3 regions of the Pseudarthrobacter sp. SORGH_AS 212 genome follow, and region 2 is predicted to be linked to each of the others. Evidence: riboswitches for the same ligand, from Rfam matches in the RefSeq annotation. Region 2 holds a riboswitch; each other region holds the start of a gene.
What was found. A riboswitch is a leader RNA that binds a small molecule or an ion and turns the genes downstream of it on or off. The one in region 2 is predicted to bind cyclic di-AMP.

Region 1 (10,115 bases), 260 kb from region 2:
GCGCCCCCGCGATCTCCACCGTGATGCGCGCCGCCGTCGGGGTCCATTCCGCCAGATAACGGAATTCGCCTCGGCCAGCGGCATCGGCCAGAAGGCCGGCATCGCGCTAGCCGCCACCGGCCTGGTGCTCACCGTGACCGTTCCCGTCACCAGTCCCGTCATGGCCACTGACGCCAGCGGAACCGGTGCTGTTGCAGCCTCGTCGGTGACGCCGCAGCCCGCGATTTCCGCGGAAGCTGGCGCCCAGATCGACTTCAGCCGCTCCGCCGTCGTGACCCAGGCGGACCCTGACGGCAAGCTCAAGCAGCTGCTCAGCGCCCAGTCCGCAGGATCGGTCTCCCGGGCTGCATCCGCCGGTAGCCTCGGGGCTCCGCTGGCCACCATGGCCACGGCATCGCCGTTCGGCTACCGCGTCAGCCCCATCACCGGCGGCACCGGCGATTTCCACCGCGGGCAGGACTATGTTGCCCAGTGCGGAACCTCTGTGATGGCTGCCGCCACCGGAACCGTGACCTTTGTGGGCTGGCACCAGTACGGCGGCGGCAACAGGGTGGTGGTGGACCACGGCAACGGCCTGGAGACCACCTACAACCACCTGTCGTCGTTCAACGTCACCGAGGGCCAAACCGTCTCCCGTGGTGACGTCATTGCCCTCAGCGGGACCACAGGCGCCTCCACTGGCTGCCATCTCCATTTTGAAGTCCAGGTCAACGGCGAGGTCGTTGACCCCACCGGCTGGCTCTAGCCAAATGATGGCGGACTCTCGAATGGCTGTAACCCGCCGTGACCTGAATGTGACATTCAAACAAAACTGCTGTACCGTCTAACTCGCGTCAACTTTTCCGAAGTTGACGCTCTTGAGTGGATTGCCTAACTCTGCCACCGCTCAAGGTCCGTTCGCATTTCATCGTCTGGCAGGGGCGGGGGAACCAATTTTGGCCTTCTTGTTTCGAAGGCCTTGGGGTTAAGTCACGAAAGCTTCCTTGGAAGCGGTGTGGCCGGGTGACTCCCATCCGAATCCGACAGCTCACCTCGCAGGCATTGGGAGAGGCTACCTTCGTGTCTTCACGCCATAATGCTGCGCGCCACCGTGCGCAAACGGTTCGTACCAACCCTTTGGGCGCCGTGTCCAAGGCTGTTAGTGCCAATGCCGGGACTGTGGGTCGCCAGGCTGCTGTAGTTGCAGCCGCTTCCGGCCTCGTCCTGGGTATGGGCCTGCCGGCCGTCGCGGATACCACCGCGGGCGTCTCGGCATCCACCGAGTCGGGTTCGGCCCAGACCGCCCTTGCCGTCACCGCGGCACCTACCGCCACTGTTTCCTTCGAGCGCCCGGTCATCAAGACCACCGCCGCTCCGAAGCCGGAGCCGGTACGCACCCAGTCCACAGCTTCAGCAGCACGGGATGCCGGCAATGCCGTCACCGCAGCCGCTGACTCAACCGAAGCTGCTTCCGAGAAGCTCGCGGAGACTGTTTCCTCCGCTGCCACTTCGGGCATCGCAGCTATCGCGTACACCGGCATTGGCCACCCGTACGTGTGGGGCGGCACCACCCCCAACGGCTGGGACTGCTCCGGATTCACCCAGTGGGTCTACGCCCAGGCCGGCATCAGCATCCCGCGCGTCAACGCCTGGAACGCCATGAAGCCCACCTCCACTCCCCAGCCTGGCGACCTCGTCATGCAGAACGGCGGCGCACACGTTGGCATCTACGTCGGCAACGGCATGATGGTCAGCGCGCTCAACCCGTCCCAGGGCACCCTCCTGCACGCGGTTGCCGCTACCGGAACCTCCTCGTTCTACACCATGAACTAGTTCCCGGGGCCACAGGCCCCAGGAACTTTTTCTTTGCCCCCGCTTTTCGCTAAATCACACATCCCCGTTCGGGACGTGCCGGCGTACCCCCAAGATGCCGGCGCGTCCATAACCCCCGTGTTGCCTACAGGCCCGGGGACAACGAAAGAGAGAACTGATGACGACTCGTGCTACCGCACGGCATCGCGCCGAAGTCACCAAGACCAACTCAATCGCCATCATCGCCAAGGCTGTCGGCGGCAACGCCGGCGGCGTTGGGCGCCAGGCAGCGGTTATCGCCGCAGCCTCGGGCTTGGTCCTGACCAGCGGCATCGCCGCAAACGCAGCTGACACCAACATCCAGCGCGACTCCGCTCCTGCATCCGCCTTTGAAGTTGGATCAGCCGTTGAAGCCCCGATCTCCGCGGCGTCCACCATCAACATCTCCTTCGAGAAGCCGGCCGTCAGCACCAGCCCGGCTCCGGTGGTTGAGGCAGAGCCCGAGGTCGAGGTCCAGGAAGCCGCTCCGGCTCCGGCTGCCGAGGCCGCCACCGCCCAGACGGCTGCAGCGCCGAAGGTCACCGCTACAGTCACGGCGCAGCCAGCGTCTGCACCCCAGGCGTCTGCCAGCGGCAAGGGCGCAGCAATCCTTTCCGCAGCCTACGCCCAGCTCGGCGTCAACCAGGACTGCACGATGCTCGTCACCAACTCACTGGCTGCCGTGGGCATCAACTTCCACGACTGGCCCGCCGGTTACCTTTCCCTTGGCCGCACCGTCAGCGCTGCCGAGGCCCAGCCCGGCGACCTGATCTACTACGCCGACGGCGGCGCCGGCATGGCCCATATCGCTGTCTACGCAGGCAACGGCCAGGCTGTGCACGGCGGCTACAACGGCAACCAGACCGTGGTCTTCAGCGCCAACGTCGGTTCCGGACCGGTCTTCATCCGCGTCAACTGATCCCCCCGCGAGGGCTGGCCGGTACGGCCGCCCCTCGGAGTGAAAGGACCCCTGCCCACGCGGCCGGGGTCCTTTGCCGTTCACGGGCGGTGCGCCGCGGCGGCCGTTCCTGACGGTAGGGTGTGCCGTGATTAGCTGATCCTGCATTTCTTTGTTTACTCTTGTGGTGTCGATCCATAGCCCGGACATGCCGAGGGCAGCCGGCCCTCGAGCCCCTGACGGGTGCGGCCGTGAAGAGGTACGTGCATGCGCACTCTCGTTCTGAATGCTGGATATGAACCGCTGGCGGTTATTACTTTCCGCCGGGCGCTGGTGCTTGTGCTCACGGGCAAGGCAAGCGTGGTTGCCGAGGGCGAGGATCCCGTGGTGGGTCCGCAGGAAATCCTGGGCCGCCCCTCCGTGATTCTCCTCAACCGCTACATCCGGCCCAGATACAACCATGCCACAGCCGTCAGCCGGCGCGGCGTCCTGAGACGCGATGGGCACAAGTGCGCTTACTGCGGAAAAGCGGCGCACACGATCGACCATGTGCACCCCAAGTCACGGGGAGGGGCGGACTCCTGGGAGAACCTGGTGGCAGCCTGCCTGCGCTGCAACAACGTTAAGGGCGACCACACGCCCGCTGAAATGGGCTGGAAGCTGCGATTCGAGCCGGCACCGCCGCACGGCACCATCTGGCAGATCAAGGAACTGGAAAAGCCCACGCCGGCGTGGGACCCGTTCCTCCTGCCGGAGCGGGCCGCGTAAGGTGCGCTGTTTGTCTGGCCGGTCCTGACGTGTTGCCTGCGCCGGCCGCCTGGCTTGACCGCCTGACCGCCTGACCTGCCGAGTGCCTGGACTGTCCGAAGGGCGTCCGGCACTGGCTACGCTTGGACCATGCAAGACGACGTGCCGGCCTTTGATGCCCTCATCCTGGCGGGAGGCCGATCCTCGCGGCTGGGCGGCGTCCCGAAACAGGGGCTGCTGTTTCGCGGCACCACCCTCCTTGGCCGGGCCCTGGCTGCGGCTGAGGGAGCCCGGGCCACCGTGATTGTCGGCCCGGATCCCGGACCTTTGCCTCCCGGAGTGCTCACGTGCCGTGAAGAGCCGGAGTTCGCCGGCCCCGCAGCGGCCATCGCCACGGGCCTGGATGTCCTGGACCGGGCGGGGGCCGGCGCTCCGCACACCCTCGTCCTGGCCTGTGACATGCCCCTGGTTTCCGGGGCTGTGCGGACCCTCCTGCATGAGTTGTCCACGGGGCTTGGCGCGGGGTCTTATGTGGCCTTTGCCGCGGACGAAAACGGTGCGGGGCGGATGCAGCCGCTGGCCGGAATTTATAGCACGGACATGCTAAAAAAGTCCGCCCGTGGGATGGCTGCCGCAGGCCGGTTGGTCGACGGATCAGTCCGCTCACTCCTTGCTAGTCTGGACGTGCAGCTTGTCGCCGTTCCGGCCGCTTACACGGCAGATGTGGACACGTGGGACGATGCCGCCGCACTGGGGATTGCCGCCGGCAGCCCGGACGTGGAGGACGTGGACGGGGCCGGGCGCGGCCGCAGTTAACTTTGGAGGCACGTGGTGAAGAGCCAGGACGAAACACTGGAGGAGTGGTGCAGGTCGCTGCTCCAGGCCTACGAGCTTGAAGATGTCCAGGTGGACATCAATGCCATCCTTTCCCTTGCCGGTGTGGCGGCGCATTCAGTGGTCCGTCCCGCCGCCCCGCTGACCACCTTCATCGCCGGATTCGCCGCGGGCCTGGCCTCGCACTCCGGCAGCTCGACGGATGCCGCGGCCATGGAAAAGGCTCTCGCCGTCGCCCGCACGCTGGCTGCCGACTATGACGCTGAAGCCGCCGGGGCTCCCGGCGAATGACAGAAGCACCCGGGCAGGAAGCAGCATCCCCCGCAGGGCACGACCACAGCCACGGAAACCCGCGGGAACAACTGCAGGAACAACCGCAGGAGCAGAACGACGAAGGCCAGGCCGGAACCGGCCAGGACCAGGGCCACGGCCACCATCACCTGGCTCACACATGGGCGGAAGCACGCCAGGCCGCCTTTGACGCCGCAACGCCCATCCCGCCCGGCCCGGTGCCGCTGGACCAGGCCCAGGCCCGCAGGTTGGAGCAGGACATCATTGCGCTCCAGGACATGCCGCACTACGCTTCCTCGGCCATGGACGGCTGGGCAGTCAACGGTTCCGGGCCATGGATCCCCGTGGAAGCCGGAGCCCGGCTGGCGCCGCACCAGGCCAGCCCGATCGTTACCGGCGGACTCATCCCGCCAGGTGGCAAGGGGATCCTTCGCAGCGAAAGTGCCGTCCTCGCCGAGGACGAGGACGGGCTTCCCGTCCTTGAAGCGGGTGGAACCGCCCGTCCCGGTGAACCGCGAAACGGCCAGCACGTGCGAAAAGCCGGCGAGGAAGCACATGAAGGGGACACCCTTGTCCCGGCGGGGGTGACCCTGAATCCGGCGCACCTGGCACTCGCCGCACTTGCCGGATACGACGAGCTTCAGGTCCAGGGCAAACCCCTCGTACGCCTGCTGCTGACCGGGTCCGAGGTGGTGGTGCAAGGCCTGCCTGCCCCGGGGAAGGTCCGGGACACATTCGGTCATCAGTTGCCGGCCGTCGTCGGCATGCTCGGCGGTATACCGGGCGGGCAGCAGCGCATCGGCGACTCCTACGGGGAATGGCTTGCGGCCCTTGAGGACGTGGTCCCGGACGGCCCTGGCGCACCCGGGCTCCCCGCCGACGTCGTCATTACCACCGGGGGAACGGGCCGCTCCGGCACGGATCATCTCCGCCGCGCCGTTGCCGAACTGGGCGGCCGCCTGGTGGTTGACGGGGTGGCCATGCGGCCCGGGCACCCGGTGGTGCTGGCCGAACTCCCCGACGGCCGGTTCGTCCTGGGCCTGCCCGGCAATCCGCTCGCCGCCATGATGGCGCTCTTTACCGTGGGCGCGCCCCTGTTGGCCGCCCTGGGGCACGGAAGCTTGCCGGAGGTGCAGGAGGTGGCCTCCGGTACCCTCATAGACCCGGATCCGGGACGCACGCGCCTCATGCCGTTCCGGCTTCTGTACGGGATGGCGTCGCCGGCCCAGCACACCGGCCCGGGCATGATGCGCGGGCTTGCCGCGGCCGACGGCGTCATGGTGGTTCCGCCGCACGGCGTGCAGTTGGGAGAGCCGGTACCGGCGTTCGCGCTGCCGTGGGGCCCGCCCATTCCAGCCCCGGCGGATCCTGCCAAGGCCAAACCGCGCAGCAGCAGGACATCCCGGACGGCGGCGAAGGCCGGCCCCGCCGGGCCAGTGGACTGGAGTGCCCTTCTCGGCTGAGCCGGGGGCTGGCCGGGCAGGCACACTGCAGTGCGATGATGGAGACATGAACAGGCAGGACGGTCCATGGGACGCGTGACGCAGCGCCGCAAGGTGCATAAGTATGTCCTGGACGGCTCGCCGAAGGCGCTGGAGTTTCCGGTCCGCTACCGCGAGGATGTCCTGGCAGTGGAGGAACCGCTGGAAATCCGGCTGGGTAGCCTCTCCTATTCAGTCACCATGCGGACCCCTGGCGACGACTTCGACCTGGTAGCCGGCTTCCTGGTATCCGAGGGTGTGATCTGGACCCCGGACCAGCTGGTATCCCTTCGCTTCTGCGCCGGCGAGGACGAAAACGGTGTCCAGACGTTCAACGTGGTGGAGGCCCAGCTGCGCCCGGACGTCCCCCTGCCGGAGACGGGACGGAACGTCTACACGTCCAGCTCCTGCGGCATCTGCGGGACGGACTCCATCGAAGCTGTCCGGAAGTCCTCGCACCACAGCCCCGCGGCGGACCCCCTCACAATCGACGCGCACGTGCTGGCAGCCCTCCCCGCCCTGCTCCGGAAGTCGCAGCGCCTCTTCGACGATACCGGCGGGGTGCACGCTGCCGGGCTGTTCCGGATTGAGGACGACGGCGGCGTGCAGTTGCTGTGCCTTCGCGAGGACGTGGGACGGCACAACGCGGTGGACAAGGTGGTGGGCTGGGCCCTGCGCGAAGGACTCCTGCCACTGCGCGGCACCGTCCTCCAGGTGTCCGGCCGGGCATCATTCGAGCTGGTTCAGAAGGCGGCCCAGGCGGGGATCCCGGTGTTGGCTGCCGTCAGCGCTCCGTCTAGCCTGGCCGTGGAGCTCGCGGAGGCCAGCGGCCTGACGCTTGCCGGTTTCAGCCGGGGGACCAGCCTTAATGTCTACGCCGGGGACGCCAGGATCAGCAGTCCGGCAGTTGCCTCCGCGCCCGCCTGACGCTCCACCAACTCCCTTCGGCGCCTGCCGCGAGGGGGTTGGTTTGAGGGCTAGCAGCGGGTAGATTTGTCCATCGAATGGACACGATGATCCAATTTTTTCAAGCGCTAAAGAGGGCCCACATTGCATGACGACCGCAGGATCACGGAAGTCCGACTCACCAGGTTTGTGCGTGAGCGTATCGACCCTGCTGTCTACAGCCGGACCGTGCCCCTGGCCCTGGGCAGCTGGGACGTACCGGATGAGCCCGTAGCCGCCCTCGAGGCGATGCGGCAGCAGTTCCAGCCCCTCGAGCACGGGACGGCATGGGGCAAACCGTGGAGCACCAAGTGGCTCCGGCTGCAGGGGGACGTACCCGAGTCGTGGGGCACCGGCCCGGACACGACGGTCGAAGTGGTGGTTGACCTCGGCTTCACCGTCCAAACCCCCGGTTTCCAATGCGAGGGTATTGCCTGGCGGCCGGACGGCACCATCATCAAGGCCGTCTCGCCCCGTAACCGGTACATCCCGCTCAAGCTCCTGGGCACCGGCATGTCGGTGGACTTCTACGTGGAGGCAGCGGCCAACCCGGACCTCGCGCAGGACTGGACCTTTGCGGCCACTCCCTACGGTGACAAGTCCACTGCCGGAACGGCCCCGCATTACCGGCTGGGAACTATCGCCATCGCCGAACTCAACCAGACCGTCTGGGAACTGCAGCAGGACGTCTGGACGCTGTCGGGCCTGATGGAACAGCTGCCCCTGGAACTCCCGCGGCGGCACGAAATCCTCCGGGCCCTGGAACGGATGATGGACGTCATGGATCCGGACGATGTCGCCGGGACCGCGGCGGCCGGCCGGGAGGCTCTGGCCGGGGTGCTGGCCCAGCCCGCCTACGCTTCCGCCCACCAGCTGGTGGCCACCGGCCACGCGCACATCGACTCGGCCTGGCTGTGGCCGGTACGCGAAACCGTCCGGAAGTGCGCCAGGACCTTCTCCAACGTGGTGGCCCTGATGGACGAGAACCCGGACTTCGTGTTTTCGTGTTCCTCCGCCCAGCAGCTCTCCTGGATCAAGGAGTCATATCCGGAACTGTTCAGCAGGATCCGGGAGAAGGTCCGCGCCGGGCAGTTCGTTCCGGTGGGCGGCATGTGGGTGGAGTCTGACACCAACATGCCCGGCGGCGAAGCGATGGCGCGGCAGTTCATTGAGGGAAAATCGTTCTTCCTGTCCGAGTTCGGCGTCGAGTGCCGGGAGGCGTGGCTGCCGGACTCATTCGGTTATTCCGCCGCCCTGCCGCAGATCGTGAAGTCCGCGGGAAGCCGCTGGTTCCTGACACAGAAGATCTCCTGGAACCAGACCAACCGGATGCCGCACCACACCTTCAACTGGGAAGGCATCGACGGTACCCGGCTGTTTACGCACTTCCCCCCGGTGGACACCTACAACGCCGAGCTCAGCGGCCGCGAGCTTGCGCACGCGGAACGCAACTACAGGGATCACGGCCGGGGCACCGTTTCCCTGGTGCCGTTCGGTTACGGCGACGGCGGCGGCGGACCCACCCGGGAAATGCTCAGTGCCGCCGCCCGCACCGCAGATCTGGAAGGCTCACCCAGGGTTAGGATCGGACCCGCTGAGAGCTTCTTCCGGCAGGCCGAAGAGGAATATGCGGCCTTGCCCGTGTGGGTGGGGGAGATGTACCTCGAGCTGCACCGCGGCACCTACACCAGCCAGGCGCGCACGAAGAAGGGCAACCGGCGCAGCGAGCACCTGCTCCGGGAAGCCGAGCTGTGGTGTGCCACTGCCGCCGTCCGCACCGACGGCGCCTTCGAGTACCCGGCAGCTGAGCTGAAGCGGCTTTGGCAGCTGGTCCTGCTGCAGCAGTTCCATGACATCCTTCCTGGCAGCTCCATTGCCTGGGTACACCAGGACGCCGAGCGCAATTACCAAGCCATCGAGGCCGCCCTGGAAGGCATCATCAGCCAGGCCGCCGCGGCAGCGCTGGGAACAGGGGAACGGACATTCCTGCTCAACGCCGCCCCGCATGCCCGGAACGGAGTTCCGGCGATGGCCGCCGCCGAACCGTCGGACCGGGGCGGAACAGTCCGGGCCAGCAGCGGGGATGGCGGATTCGTCCTGGACAACGGCGTGATCCGGGCGGTCCTGGACGCGGACGGCCTGGTGGCATCCCTGCAGGACTATGCCTCCGGCCGCGAAGCCATAGCACCGGGACAGCGCGGCAACCTGCTGGAGCTGCACCGGGATACCCCCAACGAGTGGGACGCCTGGGATATTGATGAGTTCTACCGGCGCAACGTCACTGCCTTGACCGGCGCGGAATCGATCCGGCTGGAGGAGGGGCCTTATGGCGCCACTGTTGTGGTGGAACGCCTGGCCGGAACCTCGCCGGTCACCCAGCGCATCACCCTCGCTCCGGGCAGTCCGTCCCTGGCCATCACCACATCGGTGGACTGGCAGGAACGGGAGAAACTGCTCAAGCTCGGGTTTGCCCTGGATGTCCGTGCCGACCGGTCGGCGTCGGAAACCCAGTTTGGACATGTCTTCCGGCCTACCCACACGAACACGTCCTGGGAAGCTGCGAAGTTTGAGATCTGCGCGCACCGCTGGATCCACGTGGGGGAGCCCGGCTACGGTGTCGCAGTTTCCAACTCGTCCACCTACGGCCACGACGTCGCCAGGAACATCAGGGAGGCCGACGGCGGCACCACCACCACTGTGCGCCTCTCGCTGTTGCGGGCGCCCAAGTTCCCGGACCCTACGGCCGACCGCGGCCGGCACGAGCTGACCGTTACCGTCCGACCAGGTGCAGATATCGGGGCCGCGGTGGAGGAGGGGTACCGGACCAACCTTGTGCCCCGGTTGGTCACGGGGGCCGATCCGGTTGAGCCACTGGTCTCGGTGGGCACGCCGGGCCTGGTTGTTGAAGCGGTCAAGCTTGCCGAAGACGGCTCGGGCGACGTCGTGGTCCGCCTGTATGAGTCGCTGGGGCAGCGCACTGCCGGGCGCATCACGGCGAATTTCCCCGTGCGTGATGTTGTGGTGACGGACCTGCTGGAGCGGCCCACCGAGGCTCCCGGCGTGTCCGCGGCTGAGGGCGGTGCGGAACT
Region 2 (10,115 bases):
TCCTCCGGGATAAGAACACCCCTTCGCCCGTGTTCCGGCAGCTGACGGAGGAACTGGTGACGCTGCTGGCGTACGAGGCCACGCGCGAGGTCCGCACCGAACCGGTCACTATCGAGACTCCGGTCAGCACCACGGTGGGCACGGCCTTCACCAAGCCCACCCCTCTGGTGGTCCCCATCCTGCGCGCCGGCCTCGGCATGCTGGAGGGCATGACCAAGCTGGTCCCCACTGCAGAAGTGGGTTTCCTGGGCATGGCCCGGGACGAGGAAACCCTGGACATCATCACCTACGCCGAGCGCCTGCCTGAGGACCTTACCGGCCGGCAGGTCTTCGTTCTGGATCCCATGCTGGCCACCGGCGGAACCCTGCGCGAGGCCATCAAGTTCCTGTTCAAGCGCGGGGCGTCGGACGTCACGTGCATCTGCCTGCTGGCGGCCCCGGAGGGCTTGGCCAAGCTGGAGGAGGAACTGGGCGAGGCAAACGTGCACATCGTCCTTGCGTCGATTGACGAGAAGCTGAACGAAAAGTCCTACATCGTGCCCGGCCTTGGAGATGCGGGAGACCGGCTGTACGGCATCGCCGGCTGAGGTTCAAGCCTTCCGCGCACAAGTCCCCGGCCGTAGCCTGTGGCAATGGACTGGAAACTTGAACTCGTGTTTGTCCCCGTGTCCGATGTGGACCGCGCCAAGGATTTCTACGTTAATAAAGTGGGTTTCAACGCCGACTTCGACGAACGCCCGTCGGAATCCATCCGCTTCGTGCAGCTGACCCCGCCCGGTTCAGCGTGTTCCATCTGCATCGGGGAAGGCCTCACTGACGCTCCTCCGGGCACCGGCTCCAACCTGCAGCTGGTGGTCAGTGACATCCAAGCCGCCCATGACCACCTGAAGAACAATGGGGTGGAGGTCAGCGATGTGGACGTTCAGGACTGGGGGCACTTCGTGTACTTCGCGGACCCGGACGGCAACCGCTGGGCCGTCCAGTACATTCCGGGACGGTAACGGCACGTCCCAGCCCCAAACCGCTCGGTGGCCGTTAGGGCCAATCCCAAAAATTGCTACCTAACGCACGGGGTAATTGGTGCCTCGCGGCATGAAGCAGATACGACGACGGCCGCCGCTGAACCGGTAGGGTTCGGCGGCGGCCGGTCGAAAGGGCCTCAGCGTGTGAAGGTTTTTAGTACCAGTTGTTGCCCAGGTGGAAGTTCAGGGCGCCACACGGGGACTGGTAGCGCTCCTTGATGTAGTTCAGGCCCCAGTTGATCTGGGTGCGGTAGTTGGTCAGGTAGTCGGGGCCGGCGCTCGCCATTTTTTCGGCGGGGAGGGACTGCACGATGCCGTAAGCGCCGCTGCTGGCGTTGGTGGCGGTGGTGGTCCAGTCGGATTCCTTAGTCCACAGGGTGACCAGGCACTGCATCTGGTCCTGCGCCCATCCGTAGCTGGCCAGCTGGCCGGACGCGTAGGCCTGTGCGCCGGCAGGATCGTTGACGGCGACGACGGGAGCAGGCTCGGGAGCGGGAGCAGGCTCCGGTGCGGGAGCAGGTGCCGGTTCCGGTGCAGGAGCCGGGGCGGGCGCTGCGGCCGGGGCAGGTTCCGCAGCGGGTGCGGGCGCCGGTGCCGCCTCCTGGGGCTGCACCTTGAGTTCGGCGGGCGCCGACGCAGCCGGGTTAGACCGGATTTCGCTCTTCTCGATGCTCATCTGGGAATCGGTGGCAGCGGGGGACTCGGAGCCGGTAGCTGCCACGCCGGAAAAGCCGTCCGTGGCCTGGCCTGCGGCGCCTACGCCCACCAGCATGGCTGCGGAGACTGCGAGCACCGCGGCGCGCTTGCCGAAGGAAGACTTCTTGCGGGTTTCAGGCTGCGCGCTGTGGCTCGGGGCCGATTTTGGGCGCGGTTTTACCGTGAATTTAGACATGTTTGTTTCGCCTCTCACACCTGCGGAGTTAGCTGTCGGGTTCGGATGAGGGCATCCGGCCGCACGGCAAATACACGTGCTGGCTTAACCCCAAGGGCAGTACTGCGTTGCCCGGGACGTGGGTCCCCCGCCTCTGCCTCAGTTCAAGCGAAATCCGGGAAGTGGCAGAGCTTGGCGTCATCCGGATATGCGGCCCGAACGGGAACCGCACCCTATCGACGGTACAGGAGAGCGGCGCTTAAGTCACATTTAGGTAACAGACGTCACGACGACGGCGCGTCGCCTTGGCGAATTCAGGCCACGGCGGGCAGGCGAAGCGCAAACTCCGTCTTCCCCGGCCGTGATGTGACCGTTACCCGGCCTCCGTGGGCTTCCACGATGGATTGGACAATGGACAGGCCCAGCCCGCTGGTGCCCTCGGCAACGGCCGCGCCGGCCTGGTCGCCGCTGCCCTTGCGGGCCGCGTCTGCGCGGGCGAAGCGGGAAAAGACGTGGTCCACGAAGTCAGCCGGAATGCCTCCGCCGTCGTCCGTGACCGTCACGACGGCGGCGCCGTCGGGTGCCGTACCGACGCCGGCCACCACGGTGGTTCCGGCAGGGGTGTGTTTCCGGGCGTTGGACAGCAGGTTCATGAGTACCTGCCGCAGCTGCGCGCCGTCCCCGTTGACCAGCACCGGCTCCGCAGGAAGATCCAGCCGCCAGGTGTGGCTCGGGGCCATGACCTTCTCGTCGCTGACGCTTTCCACCACCAGCTGCGTCAGGTCCACCTCGGCCAGCTTGAGCGGCTGGCCCTCATCCAGCCGCGCCAGGAGCAGCAGGTCCTCCACCAGGGCCGTCATCCGCTCGGACTGGCTTTGGACCCGGGCCAGCGATTTCTGTCCGTCGGGAGTGAAGTCCTCCGTCATCCGCATCAGTTCGGTGTAGCCGCGGATGGCGGTCAGCGGGGTGCGGAGCTCGTGCGAGGCGTCCGCCACGAATTGGCGCACCTTGGTTTCGCTCTTCTGCCGGGCTTCCAGGGCGCTGGCTACGTTGTCCAGCATGAGGTTCAGTGCATGCCCCACACTGCCCACTTCGGTGCCCGGGTTGGAGTTCGACGGCGGCACCCGCACGGCGAGCGCCACCTCACCGGCGTCCAGGGGCAGCTCAGACACCCGGGTGGCAACCTCGGAAAGCTGTTCCAGGGGTTTCATGGTGCGGCGGATCAGTACCGTCCCCACGAGGCCGATCAGCAGCAGGCCGCCCAACGACACGAACACGAAGGTCCACACCAGGGACCTGAGGGTACTTTCCTTGGTAGCCAGGGGGAGTCCCGTGACCAGGACATCGCCGGAGTTTGTCTGGACCGCGATCAGCCGGTAATCACCGCTGGACATCGAACGGTCCACTGGCCGGGAGTTGGCATCGAGCGCGAGGAGCGTCTCCTTGTCCTCCGTGGACAAGGGTTGGCGGGTGGTGTCAGAGGCGAGGAAGCCGCCGGAACTCACCTGGCCGTTGCGGATGCTCGCGTTGACGGTGCCGATTCTTTGGCCCCGGGCGTCCAGGGGGTCCCGTCCGTTGAAACCGCCAAACGGCGGGCGGCCCGGATTGTCGGCAAGGTTTGCGGCCTGGCTGAGCTGGTCATCAAGCTGCCGGGTCAGGAAGGCGTCCATCGATGCGTAGCTCACGATGCCAACGGCACCGCAGATGGCGATAAGCAGGGCCATGGCCAGGGCAATCAGGCGGGTGCGCAGGTGCCAGGTTGCCGGCCTGAGCCAACTCCGGGCGTAGGTAGCTTCTGAAGCGGCCATGGCGAGCTACTCCGCCGGCTTGATGACGTAGCCGGCCCCGCGGACGGTGTGGATCATGGGCGGATGGACGGCGTCGATCTTTTTGCGGAGGTAGGAGATGTAGAGCTCCACAATGTTGGCTTGGCCGCCGAAATCGTAGTCCCACACCCGGTCAAGGATCTGGGCCTTGCTGATGACGCGCTTGGGGTTTTCCATGAGGTAGCGGAGCAGCTCGAACTGGGTGGCCGTCAGCTGCACATCATCCCCGGCGCGGGTGACTTCCCGGGTGTCGACGTTGAGCACCAGGTCGCCGACTACCAATTCGGCGGTGTCCATGGCTGCGACGCCTGAGCGCTGGACCAGCCGGTGCAGGCGGAGGATGACTTCCTCCATGCTGAACGGTTTGGTGACATAGTCGTCACCGCCGGCGGCCAGGCCGACGATGCGGTCCTGGACTGCGTCCTTCGCGGTCAGGAAGAGGGCGGGCACCTCCGGCGCGAAGGCGCGGATCCTGCCCAGCAGCTCCACGCCGTCGAACCCTGGCAGCATTACATCCAGCACCAGGACGTCGGGGCGGAAGTCCTTGGCCAGCTTCACCGCCTCGGGCCCGTCCGCTGCCACTGCCACGGACCACCCGGCCATCCGCAGGCCCATGCTCATCAGCTCGGAAAGGCTGGGTTCGTCATCCACCACCAGGGCGCGGATGGGGGAGCCGTCCGGATGGGAGAGCTTGGGGAGGTTGTTGGTCATGGAGTGCGAGGTGGCCATGGGACAACTCTCCGATCCTTCGATATAGGCGGGCTTTGGGCTACCTGTGCCCCAGCTGTGAATCCCAGCCTAGCCAGCTGGGCGTCGCAGCGGGTGTGGCAGCGTCGGCGCCAAGGTCCAAATGTCACAGTCAGCACTGCCCCGCTGCACAGTCCGGGCACAGGAACGCGGCTGACGCTGATGGAACATCAGCAGAGGCGACCGCCAGGTTCCCTTCCCGAGGAGCAGTCAATGGACCAGCAGAACAACCGTGCCGTCCCGGACGAACCGGCCCAGGGCGGACAGCCGCATCAGGCCGGCACCGCAGCCGAGGGGCAGGCCCGCCCGCAAAGCCAGTGGGAAGTCTTTGCCGGCAACCCCGACAGCCCGCGGGCACCTTCCGGTTGGGCACCTCCCCGCATCGCGGAGAGCAGGCCGTCCCAGGATTGGGCCGCTCCCGGGAGCGGCCAGCCCGCTGGATGGGGGAGTACGACGGCGGACACGGACCAGCGGCAGGAACAGCCGGCAGGGTGGGTCGCACCGCAGCCGTACCCGGCAGAGGGTCCGCCCCGGGCTTTGGACAGCGGGGCTTTGGACGGCCGGGCTTTGGACGGCCGGACTTTGGATAACCGGGGCAGGGCAGCCAGGAAGGGGCTGATCATTGGCGGAGTCGTGGTGGCGGTGGCCGCAGCAGCTGGTGCGGGGGCCTATGCCGCCGGAAACAGCTCCGTGGCAGCCGCGGACAATACCCAGGATGCCGGCGGCGCCAGCGGGACCAACGGGCAGGCGGACCCCGGCGGCCAGTTCGCGCCCGGCGGCCAGTCCGGAATGACAGCCCCGGACGGCATTGGCGGCATGAACGGCGGAGCCATGGGCGGCCCCGGCGGTCTCGGCATAGGGCTGGCAGGGCTGAACGCCGCAATACACTCCGAATATGTGATCCTGCAGGATTCTTCCTACGTGACCATGGCTTCCCAGACGGGCACCGTCACGGACGTTTCGTCGGACTGGCTAACCGTCAAGAGCGAGGACGGGTTTTCGCGAATCTACGCCGTCGGAGCGGATGTGCAGGTATCGGAGGGCATCCGGCAACGGGGCAGCGGCAGCACGGGTGGCACACTGGGCATCTCGGAAGTCACGTCCGGGTCAACCGTCCGCGTTACCGCGCTCAAGTCGTCGGACGGCTACACAGCCAAGACCATACTGCTTGCGACGGCGTCCGGTACGGCAGCAGCTCCGGGTGCGGGGACAACCACCAACTGACCGGCCGTCGCAATGTGAGACGCCGCCGCGGTGGCTTCGCTCAGGTAGTCGGGGGCCAAAAAGACGGCTAGCAGCCGGCAATGAATTGGACAGTGAGGACCCTCCGGTGGGTCGATTCTATGTCAAGCGATTGAAATTCAGCGTGATTCGATAGATTGCGTATCCACCGAAGATAGTTCAATCAAATAACTATCTGAGGGATCATTCTCGGATAACAAACGTTATTATTTGACCTTCCCAGAATCGTGATCTGTCGCACATTCCGCTGCTTTGTCTCACGATGCGGACGATTCTGCCCATTGTTACTTGCACGTTGCCATTGTTACGCTGCACACTTCCAATGTGAACAAGAACTCAACAGCACCTGCAGCCGCAGAATATTGGCCCAGCACATCAGCTGCTGCCGACATGCGCTGTTGTCGAATGCACGCCTGACCTTCTACACCCTTCGAAGTTCTTAGGCATTCGCCCCCAGCCCAGCGTCGGGCGCCCCTCCCCATTCGCAGTGCGGGGAAACCCAGCATTCGAGTGCCGCTATGGCGGCCATTCACATTGAGGTAAGCATTCCATGTCAGTTGCATCCGGATACGTCCACATCTCCGTCCGTAACGCCGCCAAGGCCGGCCAGCCGTCTGGCCTCCGCCCCGGTTTCGGCCCCCGCCCCTCGCTTGCTCCGACGTCCGGAAACAGCTTCCCGGCGCAGGGCTACGCACCGCAGGGCTACAACCCCAACTCCTACGGCCAGCTCCGGGCGGTGCAGCCCACCGAGACCGCGGCGCCCATCACCGCCCCCACCCCCGTGGTGGCCGGGCCTAACGCCGTCCGGCCGGTTCCCAACGAGAACGTGGCCCGCGGATTTGTGCTGTACATGGGCATTGATGAGGAAACCGCTGCAGCTGCCGGCACCTCCATCGCCAAGCTTGCCCAGGAAATCCGGGCCTACGCCCAGTCCCTGGTGACCGGCGCCGAAAGCTACGCCGCCGTGGCCGTTGCCCCTGCCGGCACCCCCGGTTCCGCGCTCGACGTCGTCCGTTCCACCTTCGGCGACCCCACCGTCAACGCCCGGCAGCGCACCGAGGCACCCCGGCCCCAGCAGCCGCAGGAGCCCCGCCCCTCCGGCGTCCTGATCGACCTCGCCCGCCGCGAAGTCCACCTCGACGGCGAATCCCTCAACCTGACCTTCAAGGAGTTCGAACTCCTGAACTACCTGGTGGAAAACGGCACCCGCACGGTGGGCCGCGACGAACTGCTCGAAGGCCTGTGGCGCAACGCCGAAGAGGTCCCCAACGAGCGCACCATCGACGTCCACATCCGCCGCCTCCGCTCCAAGCTCGGCCGGCTGGCCAACACCGTCCGCACGGTCCGCGGCCAGGGCTACCGGTTCTACGAGCACCCCGAGGTGGTCGTCTGGGCCGCTCCGGAATACTCGATCTAGAAACTCTCATCACCGCCAGAAGGCGGCACGATCCCTCTGCGCCTGCGCTCGTTCCTCACGCAACAACGGCGCTTTCGGGATGTGCCGCCTTCTTGCGTTCGTGTTGCCCAGCCAAGCATTGACCTCCACGGCTAAGTGGTTTGGATAGGCTTGGGCCATGAGTGAGCACCATCTTCGCCGGCTTGTGATCATGCGGCATTCCAAGGCCGACTGGCCCGGCGGGATTGCCGACCATGAACGGCCCCTGGAGGAACGCGGTCACCGGGAGGCGCCGCTGGCTGGGAAGTGGCTGCTTAAGCACAACATCGTCCCTGACTTCATCCTGTGCTCGAGTGCCCTGCGTACCCGCCAGACCTGCACCTGGGTGTGCTCGGAACTGGGGGACAAGGCGCCCACGCCCAAGCTTGAGGACGGGCTGTATGCCGCCTCGGCCCTGCGCATGCTTGCCGTGGTCAACCACGTTCCGGATACCGTGACCACCCTGATGCTGATCTCGCACCTGCCGGGCGTCCAGGACCTGGCGATGCACCTGGCCTCTCGGGACTCCGACCATGATGCTTATATGGACGCTGCCACCCGGTATCCCACCAGCGCGCTGACGGTCCTGGAAACCGAAAAGTCGTGGGCCGAGCTGGACGGGCAGGACGCCCGCATCACCAGGTTCAAGGTTCCCCGGGCCCACTAGCAGCGATCTTCCGCAGCAGTTCGGACACGTACCGGATGCCCGGGCTGGCCGTCATGGTCCTGCGGTGGACAATGCCCACCTGCCGCGCCTGGACGGGGTCCGTGACGGGCACCGCAACCACGTCCCGCGGCAGCACCGGGCGGCCCAGCCGCGGAACCAGGGCCACCACTGCGGCCTGCTCCACGAGGGCGATGTGGGTGGCGAAATCGGGGTCGTAGACCTTGATGTCGGGAACCCGGCCAAGATCGGCGAAGATCCTCAGCAGGGCTTCGTTGCAGATGGCCCCGTGCGGGGTGCTGATCCATTGCTCATCCACCAGGTCCGCCGGTGTGACGCCGGAGCGCCCTGCCAGCGGGTGGCTGCTGTGCACGAGGACGTCGGCGATGTCCTCGCACAGCCACTCCAGCGACAGATGCTCGGGAATCACCAGCGGAACGGAATTCCAGTTGTGCACCAGGCCCAGGTCCGCCTCGCCGTTGGCCACGCGGGCCACGGCCTCGCGTGGGTCTTCGGCAAGGACGCTGACGTCCAGGTCGCTTTCGGTCGCGGCCAGTTTGCCCAGCAGGGGCCCCACCAGTCCGCGGCATGCGGTGGAGAATGCCACCACCCGCAGCTGCCCGCTGGGCTTGGCCGGATCGGCCAGCAGGGTTGACTGGAGTTCTTCGAGTTCGGCAAGGATGCGCCGCCCATAGGCGGCGAGTGCCACGCCCCGTTCAGTGAGCAGTACGCCCCGACCCCGGCGTTCCAGCACGGCAAAGCCGGCTTCCCTCTCCAACTTCTTGACCTGCTGGGAGACGGCCGAGGGGCTGAACCCCATGGCTTCGGAGGCTGCAATGACGGACCGGTACTGTTCAATCGCGGCCAGGGCCCGGAGCGACCCGATATCAATCATGAAGCAAAAGTACACGATTTACGGTGCAAATAAACGCTGGTGCTTCATTGCTGCTTATGCCACTCTGATGGGGTGAATCTCCGCAACTCCTTCCTCGCCGTGCTGGTTGCCATCCTGTGGGGCCTGAATTTCGTTGCCATCGACATCGGACTGCACCCCGGGGGAGGGGACGTCCCGCCGCTCCTGTTCGTGGCGATGCGCTTCGTCCTGGTGGTGGTCCCGTGGATCTTCTTCATCCGCAAGCCGGATGTCAGCTGGAAGGCGATCATCGGCGTCGGCCTCTTCATGAGTGCCGGGCAGTTCGGGCTCCTCTACCTGGCCATGGCGCTGGGAATGCCGGCAGGGCTCGCTTCCCTGGTGCTGCAGGCGCAGGTGCTCCTGACGGTCCTGCTTGCCGCCGTCTTCCTCGGTGAACGGCCCGGACCCCGCCAGCTTGCCGGGGTGGTCCTGGGCGTGGCGGGGCTGGCCGTCGTCGCGGGGGGCCGCAGCGCTGTCGCGCCATTGCTGCCCTTCCTCATCGTCCTCGCGGCCGCACTATCCTGGGCCGCAGGGAACGTCATTGCCCGGAAAGCGCGGGCAGCCTCGGGACTGGGCCTGGTGGTGTGGTCCGGCGCCGTGGTGCCGCTGCCCCTTTTCTGCCTGTCGCTGGTGGTGGATGGCCCCGGCGCAGTGCTGGGGACGCTCGGGCACCTGCAGGCGCCCACGCTGCTGAGCGCACTGTACACGGCCGTGTTCGCCTCGCTGGTGGGCTACGGAATCTGGAACCGGCTGCTGGCCAGCCACCCGTCGTCCGCCGTTGTTCCCTTCACCCTGTTGGTCCCCGTGGTGGGAATGGGCACGGCCTGGCTGGTCCTCGCGGAAATTCCCACGCCAACGGAAATTGCGGGCGGGCTGCTGCTCCTTGCAGGCGTGGCGACGGCGGTGGTGAACTTCAGCCGCCGGCCGCCTCAGCGGCCCGCGGCTGAACCGTTGCCGGACTTCGGGGACGGGCGGCGGGCAGGCGTGGACGGCAACCTGGCCGGCGGCCGGGTTCCCGGGGCACGCTGAGCCGCCGAACCCTGGGCGCCTGTTGCCTGCAGGCCGGACCGTTGGCCGCCGGAGGCCCGTGTCGCGGAACGCTGCGTCCCGGAACCCTGTTCACCCGCGCGCGGCGCACCTGGCTTGGGCGCAGCCGTACGTTGTGCTCCCGCCCGTTGCGCACCCGGGCGCCGCGCGGGGTTCTGTGCCGTTCCCCGGCCGGAGGGACGGCTCGCAGCTGCGGGCCTGCGTCCCGCCGTGGCGGGCCTGCGCGCGCTGCCAGCACGACGGCGGGACGGCCACGCAGCGCCCAGGAAAAGGACCGCCAGGGTCCCCGCAGCGGCGGCAGCGGCCACCATGAAGTAGTTGTCCGGATCGTTCGTGGGCAACGGGGTG
Region 3 (10,115 bases), 2.8 Mb from region 2:
CGATGTTGTTGCTGCCGAATCCATATCCCGGGTATGAGCCACGCATGGGGGTCTCCTCTGGAGATCGTGAACGATATACAACGACACAGTTAACGATACGTCTGGAAGTCCGTGGCAGCCATGGGGCTGACGTTCAGGTTTGGCGCAGGGTGAGAATCTGTTCAGCCCTGCCGAACGGGCCCTGCAGGTCATGCAGGACCGTTGAGGTCAGGCCGATGCCGTCCCGGCCGAACGATACGGCGTTGTCAAGGCCCAGCCACTCCCCCTCGGGGCGGCGGTACATGTGGACCTGCAGGTCCAGGTTGGGGAAAGCGTAGCTGTCCGGTCCCGGCGGAACCCGTGCGGCAATGCCGTTGGCAGTGTCCACCAGTCCCATGAGGCGGGCAAGATCTCCGCTGTCTTCGCGGTCGGTCAGCGGATGCGCTGTGCGAAGCCAGACCTTCCCCGCGCCGGGACGGTGTCCTTCCGCCACCCGCATCTCCAGGGACCGGATGTAGCCGCCGGGCCAGATGGCGGACCCGTCGTAGGGCTTGCAGTCATCCGGGCCGGGGATGGCGGCGTCTTCAACGGCGGCAACCGCTGAGGTGTCGCTGGTGATCATCCGCCAGGCAGTGGCCCGTATGGCAGTCCTGCCCTGGGCCACGAGTTCGGCCTGGAGCAGCTCGATGGTCTTGCCGGGCCGCAGCACCGTGGCCTCGATGTGGAATTCCCCGCCGGGAATCAGGCCCAGGATCTCGTAGCTCAGCCGCGCCATCCTCATCCCGGGCCGCGGCTGGAGCCGCTCCAGGGCGTCCGCCAGCAGGCCGGAGGCCGGGGCCATGTGCTGCTCGTGCGTGTTCCAGGCGCCTTGGGCGTGGATGGTGGAGCGGAAATGACCGCCGCCAAGCGCCTGGTAATAGGCGGTGCCTTCGGCCAGTTCGGGGAGCTCGTCAGTCAACTGTGGCCTTTCAGGAAATCCCAGTGAATTGCCACTAACTCTATCCGGCCCCCGCAGCATCGTGGCCAGCGGGTCGCGTCGAAATGTTTGAGCGCAGGGTCCGGCCGCGGACTAGACTCAGGAATTGGTCCTGTCAGCAACCCTCGGAAGAGGTGTTTCATGCGCGTCATCAGCTACAACCTCCGCAAGCACGCAGCGAGCGGCGAACTGCTCGCCCTCGCCCGGAATCATGACATCGATGCGCTGTGCCTGCAGGAAGTTGATGCGGCGGACCTGCCGGAAACCCTGGGCCCGCTCCATCTGGCGGACGCCACCAAGGGGAACCGGCTGGGGCTGGCAATCTATTACCGGACCAGCCGCTTCACGGCCCTGGATACGCAGTCCTTCGCGCTGCAGAAATCGATGCATGACAGGGTCCTGGCGCCGGCCCATGAACGGCTGATCGGAACGCGTGTGATGGACAACGAAACGCAGCACGAACTGGTCATCGGGTCTTTCCACGCCGCCCCGCTCACCGCGTCGAATTCGTTGCGCCGCAAGCAGATCCACGCCGCCCACGCCGAATTGCTTAGCATGGGCAAGGGCCTGATGACGCTGATGGTGGGCGACTTCAACTACCCGTTCTTCACCAAGAACCTGCATCTGCACATGAAGAACTCCGGCTACGCCCTGTCCCTCAGCAACCGGCGCACATACACCCGCTACAAGGTCTTCAAGGGGCACTTCGATTTCGCCACGTCCCTGGGACTGGACATCACCAGCGTCGAGACGCTGCCCCGGGGCAAGTCGGACCATCTGCCCATCCTGGTCCACGCCGAATACGGCAAGGACTTCTAGGCCAGCCGTTCCCGGAGGCCGGGCCAGGCCGCGCCAAAGCCGGGATGCAGCTCCTTGTCAGCCACCCCGGGCAGCGGCACCCACAGCAGTTCGATGCTTTCGGGGTCGCTGATCACAGGCTCGAAAGGCTCGAGGACCTTGACCACCACCGTGGTGTAGGACCAGTAGCCGAGGTCCAGGACCGACGTAAACAGCACGTCCACGTGTTCGGCCGGGACGGCAGCCTCCTCATGGGCTTCGCGGAGCGCCCCGGACACCGCGTCCTCGCCCTCGTGCAGGGCGCCGCCGGGCAACCCCCAGGTTCCCCCGTTGTGGCTCCATACGGCGCGGTGCTGCAGCAGCACACCCTTGGCCGGGTCCCAGGCCAGGACGCCGGCAGCGCCGAACCGGCCCCAGAAGCGGCCGTGGTCCCCTTCCACCCAGGCGTCGCCCGGGTTGCGGGGGCCGGTGCGGACAGGCGGAATCGACGATGCGGCGACGGATGCGTGGTCCATCGTCCCAGTCTGACAGGTCCGCTGCGCCGGAGGGCGGCCGGCGGACGGGTCAGTTGGCGTGTCCGTGGTCGACGGCGAAATCGCCGCCGGGGTACATGACGGTTTCATGGCCGTCATCGAAGCGGACCACATACGGCGGCGCCCCGCCTTCGCCCCGGACTTCCAGGATCACTCCGTGACGGTCCGTGGCACCCACAGTCCTTCCGTGCACAATGATGCGGTCACCCTGCGCAGCCTCCATGGCACTCACCTCCAAGCCCCCAGATTACGACTCCCGGGCGGGACCGAACAGGCCCCCGTGGCAGGATTTCCCCATGCCGCTGAACATCCTCCTGATCGCCGATACCCACGTCCCCAAACGCGCCCGGGAACTGCCCACCCAGGTGTGGTCCGCCGTCGAACGGGCTGACGTGGTCTTCCACGCCGGAGACTGGGTGGACACCTTCCTGCTTGACGAATTTGAGCAGCGCTCGCGGCGGATGGTGGGCGTCTACGGCAATAACGACGGCCCCGACCTCCGCGCCCGGCTGCCCGAAACGGCAGCCGTCACCCTGGACGGCATCCGCTTTGCGATGGTGCACGAGACAGGCCAGGCCAAGGGCCGTGAACTGCGCTGCGAGGCGCTCTATCCGGACGCGGATGTCCTGGTCTTCGGGCACAGCCACATCCCGTGGGACACCACGTCGCCACGGGGCCTGCGGCTGCTGAACCCGGGCTCGCCCACGGACCGCCGGCGGCAGCCCGCGTGCACCTACATGACGGCCGTGGTTGACGGCAGCCGGCTCACCGGGTTGCAACTGGTGGAGGTACAGCGCGGGTAGCCCGGCTTGGCAGCCGGCCTCCGCATGCCTAGGCTGGAAACGTAAGCATGCTTAGCTTCGAAGAATCCAGCCGTACCAGCAGGAGGAAACCATGACAGACCAGTACACATTCCGCGATCCGGTCACCGCCTACGAGCACATCTCCCCTCCCAAGCAGCACCAGCCGGAGCCCGGGCTGGACGCCGAACTGACTCCCAAGGCCGACCTCGGCGAGGAAACGTACCGCGGCACGGGGCGGCTCGAAGGCCGCAAGGCGATCGTGACCGGCGCCGATTCCGGTATCGGGGCGGCAACTGCCATCGCCTTCGCCCGCGAGGGAGCCGATGTTGTTTTGTCCTACCTGCCTCAGGAGGAAGAGGACGCGGCCAGGATCGCGGGCATCATCGAGGCAGCCGGGCGCAAGGCCATCAAGGTGCCGGGCGACCTCAAGGATCCTGCGGTCTGCCGCGAAGTGGTGGAGACTGCCGTGGCCGTCCTGGGCAGTGTGGACATCCTGGTGAACAACGCCGGCAAGCAGGTGGCCCAGGAAGACCTGGCGGACATCACCGACGAACAGTTCGACCACACGGTCAAAACCAACGTTTACGCCATGTTCTGGCTGACCAAAGCGGCCCTGCCGCACATGCCGGCCGGTTCAACCATTATCAACACCACGTCCATCCAGGCGTACAACCCCTCGCCCACGCTGGTGGACTACGCCACCACCAAGGCCAGCATCAACAACTTCACCAAGGGCCTGGCCCAGCAGCTGGCGCCCAAGGGCATCAGGGTCAACGCCGTGGCGCCGGGCCCCATCTGGACGCCGCTGCAGGTGAGCAGCGGACAGCCCAAGGAGGAACTGCCGGAGTTCGGCCAGTCCACTCCCCTGGGCCGTGCCGGGCAGCCGGCCGAACTGGCACCGGCGTACGTGTTCCTCGCGTCGCCGGAATCCAGCTACGTGGTGGGCGAGACACTGAACGTCAACGGCGGCAGCCCCACGCCATAGCGGTTATTCCCCGTCCCGGTCGGCCAGCAGTGAATCGGTGGACCCGTCCGGCTGGCCGTCGAAGAACTGGGCGAGGACCGTTTTGAACACCGTTTCGCCGGGCGCGGCGCGAAGGAACAAGGTCATGGACGACTGCAGCTTGCGGGCGTCAATGCCTCCCAGGATGTCCTCTGCGGAGCGCCCGGCGTGGTGGGTCAGTGCCTGCGCAGAGTCAAGCAGGCGCGGGCCCAGCACGTCATGTTCCAGATAGGCACGCGCCTCCGCCAGGGAGTCAATGGCGTATTTGCGGGATGTTGCGCTCTGCCCCAGGCCTGCGATCTGGGGAAAGATGAACCACATCCAGTGGCCAGTCTTGTTTCCGAGCTGGAGCTCGGCCAGCGCCTGGTCGTATGTTCCGCCGTCCTGGGCTGCAACGAAACGCTCAAGGTTAAAGGGATCGTCCATCGTCATTCTCCTATTTGGTGGGACAGTGTTGCTGCTGCCGCCCGCAGGTGGGCGTCCGGGTCGGCACCCCATCGGGCCAGGACGGTTTCTGCGCGCTGCCGGTTGCGGTGCTCCAGCCTGTCCAGGAGCGGGCGCAGAACGTCGGTGACGAGCGGATCGGCCAGTTCCGTTGCGTGCGCGGACCGGAGGAAACCCTCAACGCGGGTCAGATCCGAGTGCCGCAGCAGGGCCACCCGCGACTGTAGCAGCACCACCGCCGCCTGGCGGCGTTCGAAGACCGGACGGGCGCCCGGTTTCGGCTGGCCCCACAGTGCCGAGGCAAGCTGGACCACGGCATCGTGGTCCAGGCCCTTGAACTTGCGGAGGGCGTCGCGGATGGTTCCGCGGACCGCACCCACTGATGAACCGTAGGAGCCCAGGGCGCCGCCAAACCTGCTGCCGACGTCGTCCGCGCGGTACCACGCGCCCTCGTTCTGCAGCGTGCGGTCGATGAAACCGGCCGCCTCGGCGACGGCGTCCGAACCGGTGGTCACGAGTGCCCCGCGGCTGCGTGGTCGATGCAGTACGGCGTCCAGGGCCGGGCTTCGAGCCTGCCTTCGGCGATGGGCCTGCCGCATACGGCGCAACTGCCATAGGTTCCGGCGGCGATCCGGTCGAGGGCTGCTTCCACCTGGTCCAGGCCGGCTGAGCTCTGGTTCAGCAGCGCCGAGGCCTGGGACAGCTCGAAGGCGATGGTGGCACCCTCGGGATCGTGTTCGTCGTCCACGTTGGCTCCCTGGCGGGCGGAGTTGGCTGCGGCGATGTCCGCCCGCAACGCCGGCAGCAGGGCCAGTTTCAGCTGCCGTTCCTCTTCGAGCAGCAGCCGGAAGCGTTCGTAGTCAGCCATGGGAAAAGCCTAGTCCTGCGTCAGTACCAGTTGTTCGCCATTGAGTGGCTCCAGGCGCCGCAGGGCGAGCCGTACCTGTCGCGGATGTAACCCAGCCCCCACTCAACCTGGGTCCGGTAACTGGTCAGCCAGTCACTGCCGGCGCTTGCATACTTCCCCGGCGGCAATGCCTGGGGGATCCCATAGGCGCCCGAGTAGGGGTTGGTGGCCGTGGTCTGCCAGTTCGACTCCTTGGTCCATAGCTGCGCCAGGCACAGGAACTGGTCCTGGCCCCAGCCGTAGGCGCCCAGGCGTCCGGCGGCGTAGCTCTTCGCTCCGGCAGGATCGTTGACAGCACCACCGGGAACAGAAGGTACGACGACGGGCGGCGGCACCGGCCGGACCGGCTGTCCGGGGGCCGGGGCCGGGGCCGCCGGTGCGGGGTTCACCGGAGCGGGGTCGACGGGTCCCGGCGGGCCCGCGGGCGCGGGCCGTGGTCCCTCCACGCGGGCGTCTGCTGCGGCCTTCGCTGCCCGGACCGACTCCCGTTGCGCCTGTTCCTGTGCAGCGGCCCGCTTTGCTGACTGCGAGGCCTCATATGCGGCGAGGGCGGCCTGTCCCTGCCGGAACTCCCCCTCCACGGACGCGGTTGTTCCCTTGAGCGAGGCCAGCTGGGCCGTGAGCTGGCCGCCGTGCTGCTGCTCTTCAGTGATGTGGCGGGCCACCGCATCCTGGGCCGACCTGGCCCCGGCAAGCCTGGCTCCGGCCTCCCTGGACAGGTTTTCCCGCTCGGACCGTGCGGCATTCTCCTGCTCGCCCAGGGACGATGCCACTCTTGCGGCCGACGCCGCCCGGTCCACCAGGCCGGCTGTCTTCGCGCCAACCAGCTCCACCATGTTGAGTCCGTGGACGCTGCCGGACTCAAGGGCGTCCAGGGCCATGAAGAATCCGGCCGTGGTTGCACCCGTCTTGTACGACTGCACGGCAAAGGGCTCCGATTTCCCTGCGGTGCTGCCGGAGTTCCCCGTTGGCTGCTGCTGACTGCGCAGCCAACGCATCGACCCGGCTGTTGGCTGCAGTGAGTGCCGCCTCGGCAGCGGCGAAATCCGCCGCAGCGGCAACGGCCGCCCCACCGAGCGCTTCTGAATCCGCCTGCAAAACGGCGAGGAGGCTGCCGATCCGGGTGATTTCCGCCGCTGTGCCCGCTTCAGATTCCCTGGCCTTCCGGACGTCCTCCCAGGAGGGGTACCCCTCCGGCGCGCGCTCCGAGGCCGACGCCGGCGCAAGGGCTGCCGGTCCCAGCAGTGCAAACACCAGAAGTCCCCCGAGCACCGGAGACTTCAGTTTGGTAACGGACAGGGGCATAGTCCCGTAGCCTACCGCCCTCAACCACAGGTTGAGGGCTTGCTGCTGCGGATCGTTATCCAGCAGAGACGGAAGGCACGCCGCGGCCCTAGACTGTGCCCATGGCCGGCGCCAGCACACCAAGCACCACACCAGCCCGCCGGACCCCTGCCCCCGGACGGACAGCAAAACCGGCAACCCCGCGCTGCTTGCTGCCGTTGCTGACCGCAGCAGTGCTGGCAGGTTCGGCCTGCACACCACAGCAGCCCGCCCCGGCGGCGTCCCCCGCTTCCGCGGCGCCCGGACCGGTCACCATCGAGCTAAACCAGTCCCGCGACCAGTACGGGCAGCACGCCATCCTGCTCCAGCTCACCAACACCACGGACAGTCCCGTGGCTGTGGACGTGGCGCGCGTCAGTTCCCCGCTGTTCGACGGGGACATCGAGTGGACGCCACCGGCGGGCAGCCTGGAGCTTCCGCCGCACCAACCCAAGAGCGTGCCCGCACAGCTCCCACCTCCGGCCTGTGCCGAGCCGGCAACGGCATCGTCGCAGGCCAGCGCCACGGTTTCCGTCGCTACGGCCGGACGGCAACCGGCAGCACTGACCCTCCCGGCCCCGGATCCCTTCGGCGTGCTGCCGCGCAACAATTCCGAGCTCTGCCTGGCCGCGGACGCCGCGAAGGTGGCCGGGCTGGCCCTGGACCAGCACCTTGAGGTGGCGGCGGACGGCCGCACCGCCGTCGTCCGCCTCCGCATCAGCCCACGGCAGATGGCCCCCGCCGGGACGCCGTCCCTCACGCTGCACAGCGTGGGCGGCACGCCCCTGCTGGCGGAGGACGGGGTTGAGCCGTGGCCGCGGGACGTAACGGTCCGGCCTGGGGAACCCGAAACGGTCCTGGCCCTGCGGGTGCGTCCCGCCCGGTGCGATCCGCACGCCGTCGCGGAAGACAAAGTGGGAACCCTGCTGCCCCTCACCGTTACCGCCGGAGCGCGGGAAGGTGTCCTGAAAGTGGCAGCCGGCGGGCTGTTGCGTGCGCAACTTTATGACTTTGTTACGTTGGCATGCCACAACGGCTAGGACCCGCGCATCATCCGAGGTCACCGCGGCGTTCCGGAAGGCCCCGCGGAGGAGGCCTTCATCCGAGAGGACTGCCTCGCATGTTATCCAAATGTGACAATCCGGTGTACGCCGGGTTATGGTCATACACGTGTCCCTCCCAAACGGGACATTCCCCTCAGCTTGCCGAGCCCTGCCGCTGAACCGGGATTCAATCGCTTTCCAGCTGGCAGGGACGGGGGAACCAAGTTTCCGCGGCTTCACCGAAGCCTTGGGGTTAAGTCGATATCGCCTTCCGTCCCTGACGAAGTGCGCTACCGGCCGGGCATCTCCAGCCCGAACCCGACAGCTCACCCCGCAGGCATGGGAGAGGCGATCAACCGTGTCAAAAAATTTCACCACCGCCCGTCACCGCGCTACTCCGGCCGGCTCCATCGCGCTGCAGGGCCTGGCCGTGACGGCCAAGGCCCAGGCCCGGACCTTCGGACGCCCGGCACTGGCGGTAGCCGCAGCATCGGGCATTGCGTTCGGCGTCGGAGCTCCGGCACATGCAGGTGTGACCGGCCCGGACAGCACCGAAACCAATAATGTCCAGGCATACTCGGCACCTGCCGCACCCGTAGCGGCTGCACCCGCCGCGGCTGCCGGCAACGTCCACACGGTTGCTTCCGGCGACACCCTCGGCGCCATTGCGTCCGCTTACGGGGTTGGCCTCAACGACGTCCTGGCAGCCAACGGCCTCGACGTTTCCTCGATCATCTACCCGGGTGACCAGATTGCGATCCCCGGCGCCGGCTACGCAGCACCGGCCGCTCCGGCCGTTGCTCCGGCCGCGGCACCTGTCCAGACCGCAAGCGCCGCTCCCGCCAACACCGGCATGAACCTCGGTTACGCCTCTGCAACGCCTGCGGCCACCGGCTCGGGCACCGGCGCTGCCATCCTGGCCAACGCGTACGGCCAGGTGGGCGTCACCCAGGACTGCACCGCCATGGTGGAGAAGGCCCTGCGCGCCGTCGGCAAGTCGGTCGGTGACCTGGCTCCCGGCCAGTTCTACCAGTACGGCACCGTAGTGGGCGCACCCGCCCCGGGTGACCTCGTCATCTCGGCAGGCCACGTCGGCGTGTACGCCGGTGACGGCCAGATGGTCAGCGGCGGGGTCAACGGCAGCCAGACCCAGGTGCACTCCGTCAGCTGGGTTGGTGCAGCCTCGTACGTACGGGTCGCATAGCCTGCTGAGCACGTAGCTTTCAGCGCATAGAGCTGCAAAAGGGCGGTAGCCGGGAGACCCCGGCTACCGCCCTTTTTGCTGCCCTTCCTTGTTCAGGTGCCGCAGAAGGTCATGTACGTCCCGAAGTCCTCCGGGGCGCCCTCGGCGTACCGCTCCAGGCCGGGGCGTTCGCTGTACGGCGCCGCCACCGCTTCCAGCAGCCGGTGCAGTGGCTCCAGGTCCCCGACCGTAGCCGCGGCCAGCGCCTCTTCGACGAGGTGGTTCCGCGGAATGTACGCGGGATTGGTGCGGTCCATCAGCCCGGCGTCCGGCCCCAGCTCCTGCCAGCGTTCAGCCCAGGCATCGTACGCGGCCAGGTCCATGACCATGCCGCGGACAGGCCGGCTGTCACCCCGGGCGGCCTTGGCCAGGTTCCTGAAGAAGAGCGTGTAGTCCACGGGGCCGTCCTTGAGGATGCCGGTAACCCCGTCCACCAGGTCCGAGACCTCCTCGTCTGCTGCCGTCCCCGGCTTCCCCGCCGCAAGGCCCAGCTTGGTGGCCATGCCGCCGAACCACGCCGCACTGTACTGCCGCCGGAATCCACCCAGCGCCTCCACGGCCACCGGAACCGCCGCCTCCTGGTCTTCGTCAATTAGCGGCAGCATGGCTTCGGCCAGGCGGGCAAGGTTCCATTCGGCCATGACCGGCTGGTTGGCGTACGCATACCGGCCACCGACGTCGATGGAGCTGTACACGGCGGCCGGGTTGAACGCGTCGATGAAGGCACAGGGGCCATAATCGATCGTTTCCCCGGAGATGGTCATGTTGTCTGTATTCATCACACCGTGGACGAACCCCACCAGCATCCACTGCGCCACGAGCGAGGCCTGTGCCGCCACCACCGCCCCATAGAGGGCGAGGTATGGGTTGTCCGCCGCAGCAGCATCCGGATAGTGACGGCTGATGGCGTGGTCCGCCAGCCGGCGCAGGAGCTCCGGGTTTTCGGTGGCCCGCGCATACTGGAAACTGCCCACCCGAAGGTGGCTGCCGGCCACCCGGGCCAGCACGGCGCCGGGCAGCATGTCATCCCGGCGTACCTGCCGTCCGGTAGCTACGACGGCAA

Region 1: linked by a shared signal. The riboswitch ahead of QE394_RS04570 (C40 family peptidase) and the one ahead of QE394_RS05825 (hypothetical protein) in region 2 are both predicted to bind cyclic di-AMP.
Region 3: linked by a shared signal. The riboswitch ahead of QE394_RS18665 (LysM peptidoglycan-binding domain-containing protein) and the one ahead of QE394_RS05825 (hypothetical protein) in region 2 are both predicted to bind cyclic di-AMP.

What each region holds. Positions count from the first base shown of each region.
Region 1 is NZ_JAUTAA010000001.1:1,020,419-1,030,533, reverse strand. It holds gene QE394_RS04575 (M23 family metallopeptidase) at 1-745, shown strand, start outside; cyclic di-AMP (ydaO/yuaA leader) riboswitch at 858-1,055, shown strand; gene QE394_RS04570 (C40 family peptidase) at 1,126-1,812, shown strand; gene QE394_RS04565 (NlpC/P60 family protein) at 1,970-2,749, shown strand; gene QE394_RS04560 (HNH endonuclease) at 2,996-3,496, shown strand; gene QE394_RS04555 (NTP transferase domain-containing protein) at 3,626-4,291, shown strand; gene QE394_RS04550 (DUF6457 domain-containing protein) at 4,304-4,600, shown strand; gene QE394_RS04545 (molybdopterin-binding protein) at 4,597-6,063, shown strand; gene fdhD (formate dehydrogenase accessory sulfurtransferase FdhD) at 6,130-7,008, shown strand; gene QE394_RS04535 (glycoside hydrolase family 38 C-terminal domain-containing protein) at 7,132-10,115, shown strand, end outside.
Region 2 is NZ_JAUTAA010000001.1:1,277,833-1,287,947, reverse strand. It holds gene upp (uracil phosphoribosyltransferase) at 1-587, shown strand, start outside; gene QE394_RS05830 (glyoxalase superfamily protein) at 633-1,001, shown strand; gene QE394_RS05825 (hypothetical protein) at 1,177-1,914, opposite strand; cyclic di-AMP (ydaO/yuaA leader) riboswitch at 1,917-2,074, opposite strand; gene QE394_RS05820 (HAMP domain-containing sensor histidine kinase) at 2,208-3,701, opposite strand; gene QE394_RS05815 (response regulator transcription factor) at 3,708-4,448, opposite strand; gene QE394_RS05810 (hypothetical protein) at 4,680-5,690, shown strand; gene QE394_RS05805 (winged helix-turn-helix domain-containing protein) at 6,259-7,125, shown strand; gene QE394_RS05800 (histidine phosphatase family protein) at 7,283-7,810, shown strand; gene QE394_RS05795 (LysR family transcriptional regulator) at 7,788-8,702, opposite strand; gene QE394_RS05790 (EamA family transporter) at 8,775-9,749, shown strand; gene QE394_RS05785 (hypothetical protein) at 9,650-10,115, opposite strand, start outside.
Region 3 is NZ_JAUTAA010000001.1:4,064,528-4,074,642, reverse strand. It holds gene QE394_RS18730 (PadR family transcriptional regulator) at 1-46, opposite strand, end outside; gene QE394_RS18725 (thioesterase family protein) at 134-937, opposite strand; gene QE394_RS18720 (endonuclease/exonuclease/phosphatase family protein) at 1,097-1,774, shown strand; gene QE394_RS18715 (NUDIX hydrolase) at 1,771-2,268, opposite strand; gene QE394_RS18710 (DUF1918 domain-containing protein) at 2,318-2,509, opposite strand; gene QE394_RS18705 (metallophosphoesterase) at 2,583-3,089, shown strand; gene QE394_RS18700 (glucose 1-dehydrogenase) at 3,181-4,074, shown strand; gene QE394_RS18695 (DUF1810 domain-containing protein) at 4,078-4,518, opposite strand; gene QE394_RS18690 (DNA alkylation repair protein) at 4,521-5,051, opposite strand; gene QE394_RS18685 (TraR/DksA C4-type zinc finger protein) at 5,048-5,404, opposite strand; gene QE394_RS18680 (lytic transglycosylase domain-containing protein) at 5,425-6,366, opposite strand; gene QE394_RS18675 (hypothetical protein) at 6,305-6,748, opposite strand; gene QE394_RS18670 (hypothetical protein) at 6,850-7,806, shown strand; cyclic di-AMP (ydaO/yuaA leader) riboswitch at 7,992-8,164, shown strand; gene QE394_RS18665 (LysM peptidoglycan-binding domain-containing protein) at 8,168-9,013, shown strand; gene QE394_RS18660 (protein adenylyltransferase SelO) at 9,106-10,115, opposite strand, start outside.